Regions from separate parts of the Streptomyces sp. NPDC046335 genome, predicted to be linked through region 2. Evidence: riboswitches for the same ligand, from Rfam matches in the RefSeq annotation. Region 2 holds a riboswitch; the other holds the start of a gene.

Region 1 (6,861 bases), on a different contig from region 2:
CGCGCTCGCCCCGCGCCTGCGGTCCGTCGCCGTGGTCACGGGCCGCCCGGCGGGCGTCGCGGTGCGCTACGGCGGCTTCGCGGGCGTGCCGGGCCTTGAGCGCCTGGTGGTGCTCGGGCACTACGGCGCCGAGCGCTGGGACGCCGTCACCGGCACCGTGCAGGCCGCCGAGGAGCACCCCGGCGTCGCCGCGGTCCGGGCCGAGCTGCCCGGTTTCCTCGACGCGATCGGGGCCTGGCGCGGCACCTGGACGGAGGAGAAGGGCCGCGCGGTCGCCGTCCACACCCGCCGCGCGGAGGACCCGCAGGCGGCGTTCGACGCCCTGCGCGAGCCGCTGGCGGAGCTGGCGGGACGCCACGGCCTGATCGTCGAGCCCGGCCGCATGGTCCTTGAGCTGCGCCCGCCCGGCATGGACAAGGGCGTGGCCCTGGCGGAGTACCTCCGCGAGGTGGGCGCCGAGTCGGTTCTCTACGCGGGCGACGACCTGGGCGACCTGCCGGCCTTCGGGGCGGTGGAGAAGCTCCGCTCGGACGGCGTCGCGGGCCTCCTGGTGTGCAGCGGCAGCGCGGAGGTCACGGAGCTCGCGGACCGCGCGGACCTGGTGGTGGACGGCCCCCAGGGAGTGATCACTCTCCTGACGGCCATCACGGCGAACCTCGACGCACCACGCTGACCCCCGGCCCACCCATCCCCCGTGACGCGGGGCAACGGGCGGGTGGGTGGGAAAGAATCGCCGCGAAGCGGCGGCTAGGACCCCTCGCCGGTCAGCGCGTGCAGCTGGTCGAGGAACCACTGCGCAGGGGGCAGAGCCGTGGCCGCCGCCGCGAGGCGCTTGGTGCGCTCCGCGCGCTCCTCGGGGGCCATGATCAGCGCCGCGTGCAGCGCCGCCGCCGTGGCCGAGACGTCGTAGGGGTTCACCGCGAGCACGTCCTCGGCCAGCTCCTCGTACGCCCCGGCCTCCCGCGAGAGCACCAGCGCGCACCCCTCGTCGGAGACGACGGGCACCTCCTTGGCCACGAGGTTCATCCCGTCGCGGATGGGGTTGACCAGCGCCACGTCGGCGAGACGGTACGCCGCGAGCGACCGCGCGAAGTCGTCCTTGACGTGCAGGACGACCGGCGTCCACCCCGCCGTGCCGAACTCGGAGTTGATCTCCTCGGCGACGCGCGAGACCTCCGCGGTGTAGTCGCGGTAGACGGCGAGATCCTGCCGCGAGGGGTAGGCGAAGGCGACGTGGACGACCCGCTCCCGCCACTCGGGGCGTTCCTGGAGCAACTGCCGGTAGGCCCGCAGGCCGCGCACGATGTTCTTGGACAGCTCGGTCCTGTCCACCCGCACGATCGCCTTGCGGCCCTCGCCGATCTGCTCGCGCAGCGCCCGCATCCGCTCCTCGACGTCGTCACGCCGTGACCGCTCCCGCAGGAAGTCCGCGTCGGCGCCGAGGCCGTGCACACCGATGCGCGTGCCCGACGTGCCGCCGAGCAGCCGCACACAGCACTCCGTGAAGGCGTCGGCCCACCGCCCGGTGAGGAACCCGAGCCGGTCGGCGCCGAGCATGCCCCGGAGAACCTGTTCCGCCACGTCGTCGGGGAGCATCCGGAAGTAGTCGGCGGGCGCCCACGGGGTGTGCGAGAAGTGCCCGATCCGCAGGTCGCCGCGGAGTTCGCGCAGCATGCCGGGGACGAGCGTGAGGTGGTAGTCCTGCACGAGGACCGCGGCCCCGGGCGCCGCCTCCGCGGCGAGCGCCTCGGCGAACGCGCGGTTGTACGTCTCGTACGCCTTCCACTGGGCGCGGAACTCCGGGCCGAAGGACGGTTCGAGCGGCGTCTGGTAGAGCATGTGGTGGACGAACCACAGGACCGAGTTGGCGATGCCGTTGTAGGCCGCCGCGTGCACGCCCTCACCGGCGCCCGCGTCGACGTCGAGCATCCGCACGCCCGGCTCGGAGACCCCGCGCCGCACGGCCTCCCGGTCGCCCTCGCCGAGCGCCGCGCACACCCACAGGGCGTCCGCCTCGTCACCGATGGCGCTCAGTCCTGAGACCAGTCCGCCGCCGCCGCGTTTGGCGGTGAGCTCCCCGTCCTCTCCCACGGAGTACGAGACGGGGCCGCGGTTGGACGCGACGAGTACCTGCGCTGCTGTCGACGAACGGGGCTCTGGAACCATGTGGCAAAACGTAGCCCGTACCGGAAACGCTCAAACGTATGCCGACCGGACTCCGCCAGACACGACGGACGAGCGCTTACGCCACACGCCGGTGCGCGTACTCGGATATCCCGGTCATCGGAGGCCGTTCCTCCGTGTCCACCGCGTAGGTACGCGGCACGAACCCGTGCTCGCCCCGCTCGAACTGCGTCAGCTCCGGGCGTACGAGGTGTCCGCGCGCGAGCCGCAGCTGCGCCGTGCGGTAGATGGCCGCCGCCATCCGTCCGAGCGCCTGCCCGTCCTGGTGCCGGTGCCTGCGCACCCCCACGTCGACCTGCGCGAGCGCGTCGAGCCCGACGGTGTGCAGCGCGTCGACGAGCAGCCCGAGCTCCACCCCGTATCCGACGGGGAAGGGCAGCCGTTCGAGGAGGGATCTGCGGGCCGCGTACTCGCCGCCGAGCGGCTGGACGAACCCGGCGAGCAGTGGCCAGTGCATGTTCAGGAGGGGGCGCGCCATCAGCTCGGTGACCCGCCCGCCCTGGCCGGATGCCCGGCCCCCGGAACCGGTCGGGTCGGGCTCGGCGCCGAGGGGGCGGTCGTACATCGCCTTCACGAAGTGCACGTCGGGCTCGGTCAGGAGCGGGCCCACTATCCCCGTCACGAAGTCGGCGGAGAACTCCTTCAGGTCCGCGTCGACGAACGCCACGATGTCGCCGTCGGTGACCAGGAGTGAGCGCCACAGCACCTCGCCCTTGCCCGGCACGGCCGGGAGGCGCGGCAGTATCGCGTCCCGGTGGACGACCCTGGCGCCCGCTTGCCGCGCGACCTCGGCGGTGCGGTCGGACGAGCCGGAGTCGATCACCACGAGCTCGTCGACCAGCGGCACCCGCTCCATCAGCTCGCGGCGGATCTCGGCGACGATCGCGCCGACGGTCCGCTCCTCGTCGAGGGCGGGCAGGACGACGCTCACCGTCGCGCCGGACGCGCGCTTGGCCGCGGCCAGCCGGTCCGCCGGACGGTCGGCGACCGACCAGGAACGCCTGCTCAGCCAGCGCTCGGCCTCTTCCAGCACGGTCAGGGTCCTCCCATATGTGATCCATCTCGCGGTTCGGACGACTATCTCAGGGGTCCGGGGCTTCGGTTACAGTCTTGAACAACGTCGGTGGCCATCGCATGTCGGGGTCACCGCCGCGTTCCGACCAACAACTGAAACCCATAATCGAAAACCGCTCATCCAGAGGGGCAGAGGGAAACGGCCCGTTGAAGCCCCGGCAACCATTCCGCCGACCGCGAGGTCACGGCGGGGAAGGTGCCAATTCCGTCTCGCGGCGAGATGCGTCGCGAGGAAGATGAGGAGAAAGGGCCTCGCCTCCATGGCTGTTCAGACCGTCGCCACCGAAACGACCCACACCGTCGACCTCGGACCGGCCTCCGGCCTCGTGTGCCGCGAGTGCGGCACCACGTTCCCCCTCGGCCCCATTTTCGCCTGCGTCGAGTGTTTCGGGCCTCTCGAAGTCTCGTACGACCTGCCTCTCGGTGACCCTGAGTCACTGCGCGCGCGGATCGAGGCGGGCCCCGCCAACATCTGGCGCTACGCCCCGCTGCTGCCCGTCCCCGCCGACGTGGCCGACAAGCCGAACCTGAACCCGGGCTGGACCAAGCTCGTCAAGGCCGACAACCTCGCCCGTGAGCTCGGCGTCGAGCAGGGCAAGCTGTTCGTCAAGGACGACTCCGGCAACCCGACGCACTCCTTCAAGGACCGCGTCGTCGCGCAGGCCCTCGAAGCCGCGCGCGCCTTCGGCTTCACCACGCTCTCCTGCTCCTCCACCGGCAACCTCGCGGGCGCCGTCGGTGCCGCCGCGGCCCGCGCCGGCTTCCGCTCCTGCGTGTTCATCCCGCACGACCTGGAGCAGGGCAAGGTCGTCATGGCCGCGGTCTACGGCGGCGAGCTCGTCGGCATCGAGGGCAACTACGACGACGTGAACCGCTTCTGCTCCGAGCTCATCGGCGACCCGCTGGGCGAGGGCTGGGGCTTCGTCAACGTCAACCTGCGGCCCTACTACGGCGAGGGCTCCAAGACCCTCGCGTACGAGATCTGCGAGCAGCTCGGCTGGGAACTGCCCGACCAGCTCGTCATCCCGATCGCCTCCGGATCGCAGCTCACGAAGATCGACAAGGGGCTCAAGGAGCTGATCGCGCTCGGTCTCGTGGCGGACAAGCCGTACAAGATCTTCGGCGCCCAGGCCGAGGGCTGCTCGCCGGTGTCGGCCGCGTTCAAGGCCGGGCACGACGTCGTGCGCCCCCAGAAGCCGAACACCATCGCCAAGTCGCTGGCCATCGGCAACCCCGCCGACGGGCCCTACGTCCTGGACATCGCGCGTCGCACGAGCGGCGCGGTGGAGGACGTGAACGACGAGCAGGTCGTCGAGGCGATCAAGATCCTCGCCCGCACCGAGGGCATCTTCGCGGAGACCGCCGGCGGGGTGACGGTGGGCGTCACCAAGAAGCTCGTCGAGGCGGGGCTCATCGACCCGGCCCTCACCACGGTCGTGCTGAACACGGGGGACGGGCTCAAGACGCTTGACGCCGTTGCCGAGACCTCTCAGGCGACCGCCACGATTCCGCCCAGCCTTGAGGCGTTTCGCGCCGCGGGTCTGGCCGAATAGCCGCCGCAGGGCCCGTGGTCCGCTGTCGGCCGCGGGCCGTGGTCCGTCCTCGCGCAGTTCCCCGCGCCCCTGACGGGGCCCGTACCTCTGAGGTGAATCCCATGAGCGTGAACGTCCGTATCCCCACCATTCTCCGTACCTACACCGGCGGGAAGGCCGAGGTCGCCGCCGAGGGGGGCAACCTCGGTGAGGTCATCGCCGATCTGGAGAAGAACCACGCCGGCATCGCCGCGCGCGTCCTCGACGACCAGGGCAAGCTGCGCCGCTTCGTCAACGTGTACGTGAACGACGACGACGTCCGTTTCGAGCAGGGTCTCGAAACGGCCACCCCGGACGGCGCCGGTATCTCGATCATTCCCGCCGTCGCCGGTGGCTGATCATTTGTCCGAACAGCCCGCATGAGCTGAATTGCCCCCTCCGCGAGAGAAGCGGAGGGGGCAATTCAGCATGGTTGAGCGCGGTACAGTTGGGAAACGCGCTTCGCCGTCAGTGTCGAGTGCATATCCGAAGTCGGCCCGGAGTCGACAAGAAGTAGCCAATGCGTGCTGCCTTTATGGGTCTTCTGTGGCTTTTGCCCGGCCCGAATTGCCCTGGAATCCGGGGAACTCTCCGCAAATCTCCGATCAGTCATGCCCAGAATTCTCGTCCGATTGACCTGTTGCAGAGGGCAGTTGGGCAGATACATTCAGCGGCGGTCGACGCGTTCCGGCGCACACCCCCAATCAATGGGGGGTGAGGTCTGACCCGGGTCCGCGAAGTGCGGTCCTGTGCAAGGGCCAGAAATAGGGGAGTTCGGCATGGCTCAGGGCACCGTCAAGTGGTTCAACGCGGAGAAGGGGTACGGCTTCATCGCGGTCGACGGTGGTGCGGATGTTTTCGTCCACTACAGCGCGATCCAGATGGACGGCTACCGCACCCTGGAAGAAGGTCAGCGAGTCGAGTTCGAGATCTCGCAGGGCCAGAAGGGTCCGCAGGCGGACATGGTCAAGCTCGCCGTCTAGCTCGGCGCGAACGGCCACCGACGCAAGCATCGTGAGGGGCTCGTATCCCATGGGGGTACGGGCCCCTCATGTGCGTCCTGCTCCGGGGCGGAGTCTGTCCGAGACCGTGAGAGGCGCTTGCACTCGCAGGGGTCGAGTGCTAATCATTGGGCTTAGCACTCTCCCAGTGAGAGTGACAGAACTTGGATCGGGTCGGTGAGGCCCGCAGGCCGGGTGGGGCAAGGAACCACAAGGCTTGCAGGCCGTCCGTCGCGGGCGCTGGCGCGATCCGGAAGCATGCCACCCCTGTCCGGGAGGACCACTTCACATGGCCAAGATCATCGCGTTCGACGAGGAGGCACGGCGCGGCCTCGAGCGCGGCATGAACCAGCTCGCCGACGCCGTCAAGGTGACCCTGGGCCCCAAGGGTCGCAACGTCGTCCTCGAGAAGAAGTGGGGCGCCCCCACGATCACCAACGATGGTGTTTCCATCGCCAAGGAGATCGAGCTCGAGGACCCGTACGAGAAGATCGGCGCCGAGCTGGTCAAGGAGGTCGCGAAGAAGACGGACGACGTCGCCGGTGACGGCACGACGACCGCGACCGTCCTGGCCCAGGCCCTGGTGCGCGAGGGTCTGCGCAACGTGGCCGCCGGTGCCAACCCGATGGCTCTGAAGCGCGGCATCGAGAAGGCCGTCGAGGCCGTCTCGGGCGCTCTCCTCGAGCAGGCCAAGGATGTCGAGACCAAGGAGCAGATCGCTTCGACGGCCTCCATCTCCGCCGCCGACACCCAGATCGGCGAGCTCATCGCCGAGGCGATGGACAAGGTCGGCAAGGAAGGCGTCATCACCGTCGAGGAGTCGCAGACCTTCGGGCTCGAGCTTGAGCTCACCGAGGGCATGCGCTTCGACAAGGGCTACATCTCGGCGTACTTCGCCACCGACATGGAGCGTATGGAGGCGTCGCTCGACGACCCGTACATCCTGATCGTCAACTCGAAGATCTCGAACGTGAAGGACCTCCTTCCGCTCCTCGAGAAGGTCATGCAGTCCGGCAAGCCGCTGCTGATCA
Region 2 (6,861 bases):
CCGCAGAACATGCCGTCCTTCCCCGACACCACGATGCCGGAGAAGGAGAAGAAGGACATCATCGCGTACCTCGACGCGGTCAACGGCGAGAAGACCGAGAGCCCTGGCGGTCTGAAGCTGGGTGGTCTGGGTCCGGTCAGTGAAGGCCTCTTCGGCTGGATCTTCGGTCTCGGTTCGCTGATCGCGGTCGCCGTGTGGGTCGCCGCTCGGACCGCAAAGGCCAAGAAGTCATGAGTAGCCAAGAGATTCCAGAAGAGAAGAACCTGCCGGCTGAGCAGGACACCGAGCACGGCTCGGTAGCCGTGGCGGACGAGAACCCGTTCGCCGACCCGGGCCTCCCGCCGCACGAGCACCGTGTCCAGGACATCGACGAGCGGGCCGCGAGGCGCTCCGAGCGCGCGATCGCGTTCATGTTCACGCTGTCCATGCTGGCCACGGTGGGCTTCATCGCCTCGTTCGTGACCATCCCGGCGGACAAGAGCATCTTCGTCTGGCCGATCGGGCACATCAGCGGTCTCAACTTCGCCCTGGGTCTGACCCTGGGTGTGGCGCTGTTCTGCATCGGCGCGGGCGCGGTCCACTGGGCCCGCACCCTGATGTCCGACGTGGAGGTCGCCGACGACCGGCACCCCATCGAGGCCGAGCCCGAGGTCAGGGCCAAGGTCATGGCCGACTTCAAGGCCGGTGCCGAGGAGTCGCAGTTCGGTCGGCGCAAGCTGATCCGCAACACGATGTTCGGCGCGCTCGCCCTGGTCCCGCTCTCCGGCGTCGTCCTCCTGCGCGACCTCGGTCCGCTGCCCGAGGACAAGCTCCGGCACACCAAGTGGGCCAAGGGCAAGAAGCTCGTCAACATGAACACGCACGAGCCGCTGCGTCCCTCGGACGTGCAGGTCGGTTCGCTGACGTTCGCCATGCCCGAGGGCATGTCGGAGCACGACCACGACTTCCAGGTCCAGATCGCCAAGGCCGCCCTGATGATCATCCGTATCCAGCCGGAGAACATCAAGGACAAGCGCGAGCTGGAGTGGTCGCACGACGGCATCGTCGCCTACTCCAAGATCTGCACCCACGTGGGCTGCCCGATCTCCCTGTACGAGCAGCAGACGCACCACGCCCTCTGCCCGTGCCACCAGTCCACCTTCGACCTCTCCGACGGTGCCCGAGTGATCTTCGGCCCCGCTGGTCACGCCCTGCCGCAGCTGCGGATCGGTGTGAACGAGGAGGGCTACCTCGAGGCGCTCGGCGACTTCGACGAGCCCGTCGGTCCTGCCTTCTTCGAGAGGGGCTGACCTGATGAGCAGCGACAACAAGAAGAAGGCACCCGCCGGCGAGCGGGTGGCCGACTGGGCCGACGGCCGTCTTGGGATCTACTCCCTGGCCAAGGCCAACATGCGCAAGATCTTCCCGGACCACTGGTCCTTCATGCTCGGCGAGATCTGCATGTACAGCTTCATCATCATCATCCTCACGGGTGTGTATCTGACGCTGTTCTTCCACCCGTCGATGAACGAGGTGGAGTACACCGGCAGCTACGTCCCGCTGCAGGGACAGCTGATGTCCGAGGCGTTCAACTCGACCATGCACATCTCCTTCGATGTGCGCGGTGGTCTGCTGATCCGGCAGATCCACCACTGGGCGGCGCTGATCTTCCTCGCCGGCATGTTCGTGCACATGATGCGCGTGTTCTTCACGGGCGCCTTCCGCAAGCCGCGTGAGGTCAACTGGCTGTTCGGCTTCCTGCTGTTCGTCCTCGGCATGTTCACCGGTTTCACCGGTTACTCGCTCCCGGACGACCTGCTCTCCGGCACCGGTGTCCGCTTCATGCAGGGCGCGATCCTGTCCGTCCCGGTCGTCGGCACGTACCTGTCGATGTTCCTGTTCGGCGGGGAGTTCCCCGGCGGCGACTTCGTGGCGCGCTTCTACTCGGTGCACATCCTGCTGCTGCCGGGCATCATGCTGGGCCTGATGGTGGCGCACCTGATCCTGGTCTTCTACCACAAGCACACGCAGTTCGCGGGCCCCGGCAAGTCCAACAAGAACGTCGTCGGCATGCCGCTGCTGCCCGTCTACATGGCCAAGGCCGGAGGCTTCTTCTTCCTGGTCTTCGGTGTCATCGCGGTCATCTCGGCGATCGCCTCGATCAACCCGATCTGGGCCATCGGCCCGTACCGGCCGGACCAGGTGTCCACCGGTGCGCAGCCCGACTGGTACATGGGCTTCTCCGAAGGCCTGATCCGTGTCATGCCGGGCTGGGAGATCAACCTCTGGGGTCACACGCTCGTCCTGGGTGTGTTCATCCCGCTGATGATCATCTTCCCGCTGGTCCTCGTCGTGATCGCGGTCTACCCGTTCCTCGAGGCCTGGGTCACCGGCGACAAGCGCGAGCACCACATCCTGGACCGCCCGCGCAACGCCCCGACCCGGACCGCGTTCGGCGTTGCCTGGATCACCTGGTACATGGTCATGCTGATCGGTGGTGGAAACGACCTCTGGGCCACGCACTTCCACCTGTCGATCAACGCGATCACCTGGTTCGTGCGCATCGCCTTCTTCGTCGCCCCGGTCATCGCGTTCATCGTCACCAAGCGGATCTGCCTGGGTCTTCAGCGGCGTGACAGGGACAAGGTGCTGCACGGCCGCGAGTCGGGCATCATCAAGCGCCTGCCGCACGGCGAGTTCATCGAGATCCACGAGCCGCTCGGCAAGGACCAGCTCCACACGCTGACCGCGCACGAGCAGTACAAGCCGGTCGAGATCGGCCCGACGGTCGACGAGAACGGTGTCGAGCGCAAGGTCACCGGCGCGCAGAAGCTGCGGGCCAAGCTCTCCAAGGGCTACTACGGGGAGGACAACCAGATCCCCAAGCCCACCGCCGAGGAGTACAAGGAGATCACGAGCGGCCACGGTCACCACTGATCGACTGAAGCTCGACGAGCTGTAGACCACAAGGTCGCCACGGCAGGAGCCCCGTCCATTGCATGGACGGGGCTCTTTGCCGTCCCCAGGGCTGGATAGGGTGGTGCCACCCCTTACGTACCGGACGGAAAACCAGGAGCGGCCATGAGCGCTGTGACCCCCGCAGGAGGCACCACCGCGGCGGGCCGTTCCTGGCCCGACGTACTGAACGGACTGCTCGACGGGCGCGACCAGAGCGCCGACGACACGGCCTGGGCCATGGACCGCATCATGCGCGGCGAGGCCACCGACGCGCAGATCGCGGGCTTCGTCGTGGCGCTGCGGGCCAAGGGCGAGACCGTGGAGGAGATCTCCGGTCTCGTACGCGCCATGTACGAGCACGCCAACGTGATCGAGGTGCCGGGCGAGACGGTCGACATCGTCGGCACGGGCGGCGACGGCGCCAAGACGGTGAACATCTCCACGATGTCGGCGATCGTCATCGCGGGCACCGGCGCGAAGGTCGTCAAGCACGGCAACCGCGCCGCGTCCTCGGCCAGCGGCGCGTCCGACGTCCTGGAGAAGCTGGGCGTCAACCTCCAGCTCACCCCCGAACGGGTCGTCGAGGTCGCGGAGGAGGCGGGGATCACCTTCTGCTTCGCGGTGAAGTTCCACCCGGCGCTGCGACACGCCGGTGCCGCGCGCAGCCAGCTGGGCATCAGGACCGTCTTCAACCTCCTCGGTCCGCTCACCAACCCGGCCAGGGTGCGGTCCCAGGCGGTCGGTGTCGCCGACGCGCGGATGGCGCCCGTGGTCGCCGGTGTCTTCGCCGAGCGCGGGCACTCCTCGCTCGTCTTCCGGGGCGACGACGGTCTCGACGAGCTGACGACGACGTCCACCTCCCGCGTCTGGGTGGTGCGCGACGGAGCCGTCCGCGAGGAGGCCTTCGACCCCCGTGACGTCGGCATCGGCCTGGTGCCCGTCGAGGCGCTGCGCGGCGCCGACGCCTCGTACAACGCGGAGGTCGCCCGGCGGCTGCTCGACGGCGAGAGCGGCCCGGTGCGCGACGCGGTGCTCCTCAACTCCGCGGCGGCCCTGGTGGCCCTCGCACGGGGCGAGGGCAGCCTGGAGGAGCAGATCCGTGCCGCGATGGCGCGGGCGGCGGAGTCGATCGACTCCGGGGCGGCGAAGCGGGCCCTGGAGCGCTGGGTGTCCGCCAGCAACCGCTGAGCGGGGCGGGACGTGTGACGCGGGGCGCAGTCCGGATTCTGGACCGCGCCTTGCGCACCGAAGATCGTGTGGCAGGATGCTGCACAGGTCATGAGTGACAGCGACTACGGCCCCGGCCCGCTGTCCGGCAACCCTCCGTCCGTGGCGGGGTGCCCCGGGTGAAGACCAGGTCGTACGCAGCAAGGCGTATGGCAAGCGCGGACCCCTGGACATCGTCGTATGTCACAGCCCTGGGGTCCTGGTCCTCAAGGGAGCAGTCTCGTGAGCAAGCGAATGCGATAGGGCCTCGGGCCCCGTTCGCCGTATCCCCTCCGCCCGGCCCAGAGCGCCGCGCGTCGAGGCAACACCCGTACGCGGAACCGCTGTTCGGCCGCCGCACGGGATCTTACGCAGCTGTTCCACCATGCCCGCAGGGAGACTTCGCCATGTCCGCACGCCCCGCCGCCGCCCAGACCGCCCCCGCCGCCGAGTCCGCCGACCCCTGCTGCGCGCCGCCGCTGCCCGTGCTCGGCAGGGACGTCACCGTGCCGCTCGTCACCGGCGGGGAGGTCACCTACGCGGCGCTCGACTACGCGGCGAGCGCCCCGGCGCTTCAGCGGGTCTGGGACGACGTGGCCGCCTACGCCCCGTACTACGGCAGCGTGCACCGCGGCGCCGGGTACCTCTCGCAGCTCTCCACCGACCTCTTCGAGAACTCCCGGGCCACCGTCGCCGAGTTCCTCGACTGCCGCGAGGGCGACCAGGTCGTCTTCACCCGGTCCACCACCGACTCGCTGAACCTGCTCGCCGCCGCCCTGCCCGCCGACTGCGAGGTCTTCGTCTTCGAGACCGAGCACCACGCCTCGCTCCTGCCGTGGCGGGACGCCCGCGTCACCTACCTCAACGCCCCGCGCACCCCCGACGCGGCCGTGCACACCCTGGAGCGGGCGCTGGCCGACCGCGAGCCCTACGGGCCCGCCCTGGTCTGCGTGACCGGTGCCTCCAACGTCACGGGCGAGCTGTGGCCGGTCAAGGAGCTGGCCGCCGCCGCGCACGCGCACGGGGCCCGGATCGTCCTCGACGCCGCGCAGCTCGCGCCCCACCACGCGGTGTCCGTACGCGAGCTGGACGTCGACTGGGTCGCGTTCTCCGGGCACAAGCTGTACGCGCCCTTCGGCTCCGGCGTCCTCGCGGGCCGCTCCGACTGGCTGCGCGCCGCCGAGCCCTACCTCGCGGGCGGCGGCGCCTCGCGGAAGGTGGCGCGGCGCGCGGACGGCGGCGTGGACGTGGAGTGGCACGACACCGCCGCCCGCCACGAGGCCGGGTCGCCCAACGTCATCGGCGTCTACTCCATCGCCTCCGCCTGCAAGGCGCTCACCGAGGCCGGCTTCGACGAGCTGGTGGCCCGCGAGCGGCACCTCATCGCGAAGGTGCGCGAGGGGCTCGCCGAGGTGCCCGCCGTCCGGGTGCTCTCGCTCTTCGGTGACGACGCGCCGCGCGTGGGCGTCATCTCCTTCGTCGTGGACGGCTGGAACAGCTCGCACTTCGCCGCCGCGCTCTCCGCCGAGTACGGGATCGGCGTACGGGACGGCCTGTTCTGCGCCCACCCGCTGGTGCGCACCCTGCTCGGCAGCGAGGCCGACGAGCCCGGCGAGTGCGGCGCCCCCGAGGCCGCGCCCGGCGAGAAGTCGCTGAACGCGATCCGCGTGAGCTTCGGCGCGGGCACCCCCGACGAGCACGTCGAGCGTTTCGTACGGGCCGTCAAGGAGCTGGTGGCGGACGGCGCCCGGTGGAACTACCGCACCGAGGACGGCCGTTGCGTGCCGGACACCGGCGTGACCGCGTGACCCGTCCGGCCGCTCCTCAGCCGTGACCCGAGCACGATCATCCGCAGGGCCCGCTCGGTCGCGTCGGTGAGGAACTCGCCGCCCCTGCCGAGGGCCTCGGTCAGGGAGACCGGGGCCGGCAGGATCGCGCTGTAGGCGTCGACGCCCACCGCCCGCACATGGTGGGCGCCCTGCCCGATCGTGCCCGCGAGCACCAGCACCGGGCGGCCCGAGCGCTTGGCGCGGCGGGCCACCTCCGCCGGGATCTTGCCGCGCGGCGTCTGGTGGTCGAGGGCGCCCTCCGCAGTGACGACCAGGTCGGCGCGGGCCAGGCGGGCATCCAGGTCGAGCCGGCCGAGCAGCACGTCGAAGCGGGGCAGCAGCCGCGCGCCCAGGGCGGCCAGGCCCGCCCCGAGGCCGCCGGACGCGCCGGTGCCAGGACCCTCGAAGAGGTCGGTTACGACGCGGAGGTCACGCGTGAGGATGTGCGCCCAGTGTTCGAGACCCGCGGCGAGCTGCTCGACCTGCGCGGGCGTCGCGCCCTTCTGGGGGCCGAAGACGCGGGCGACGCCGCGCTCGCCGCAGAGCACGTTGAAGGGGTTGCACGCCACGCGGATGTCGGTGTCCGCGAGGCGCGGGTCGAGGCCGCTCGCGTCGATCCGGCTCAGCCGCGCCAGCTCCCGGCCGCCGCGCGGCAGTTCCCAGCCGTCGGCGTCCAGGAGGCGGGCGCCCAGGGCCTGGAGTGCGCCCGCGCCGCCGTCGGAGGTGCCCGAGTCGCCGCAGCCGACCAGGATGCGGCGGGCGCCCGCGTCCAGGGCGGCGCGGATCAGCTCGCCGACGCCGTACGTCGTGGTGGCGCCCGGGTCGCGCAGATCGCGGGGGACCAGGGCGAGCCCGGCGACGGCGGCCATCTCGACGACCGCCGTGCCGT

Evidence for each region. Region 2 has a riboswitch for S-adenosylmethionine ahead of ACZ6JY_RS24320 (aminotransferase class V-fold PLP-dependent enzyme). Riboswitches for the same ligand answer to the same signal wherever they lie in the genome.
Region 1: another riboswitch for S-adenosylmethionine. It lies ahead of thrC (threonine synthase); the one in region 2 lies ahead of ACZ6JY_RS24320 (aminotransferase class V-fold PLP-dependent enzyme).

Annotation. Positions count from the first base shown of each region.
Region 1 covers NZ_JBVJFF010000005.1:494,305-501,165, reverse strand. The annotation lists gene otsB (trehalose-phosphatase) at 1-673, shown strand, start outside; gene ACZ6JY_RS14700 (alpha,alpha-trehalose-phosphate synthase (UDP-forming)) at 748-2,166, opposite strand; gene ACZ6JY_RS14695 (glucosyl-3-phosphoglycerate synthase) at 2,243-3,217, opposite strand; SAM riboswitch class I at 3,373-3,501, shown strand; gene thrC (threonine synthase) at 3,495-4,811, shown strand; gene ACZ6JY_RS14685 (MoaD/ThiS family protein) at 4,913-5,188, shown strand; gene ACZ6JY_RS14680 (cold-shock protein) at 5,609-5,812, shown strand; gene groL (chaperonin GroEL) at 6,120-6,861, shown strand, end outside.
Region 2 covers NZ_JBVJFF010000009.1:414,901-421,761, reverse strand. The annotation lists gene qcrC (cytochrome bc1 complex diheme cytochrome c subunit) at 1-234, shown strand, start outside; gene qcrA (cytochrome bc1 complex Rieske iron-sulfur subunit) at 231-1,289, shown strand; gene qcrB (cytochrome bc1 complex cytochrome b subunit) at 1,294-2,916, shown strand; gene trpD (anthranilate phosphoribosyltransferase) at 3,061-4,125, shown strand; SAM riboswitch class IV at 4,212-4,329, shown strand; gene ACZ6JY_RS24320 (aminotransferase class V-fold PLP-dependent enzyme) at 4,551-5,951, shown strand; gene ACZ6JY_RS24315 (glycerate kinase family protein) at 5,900-6,861, opposite strand, start outside.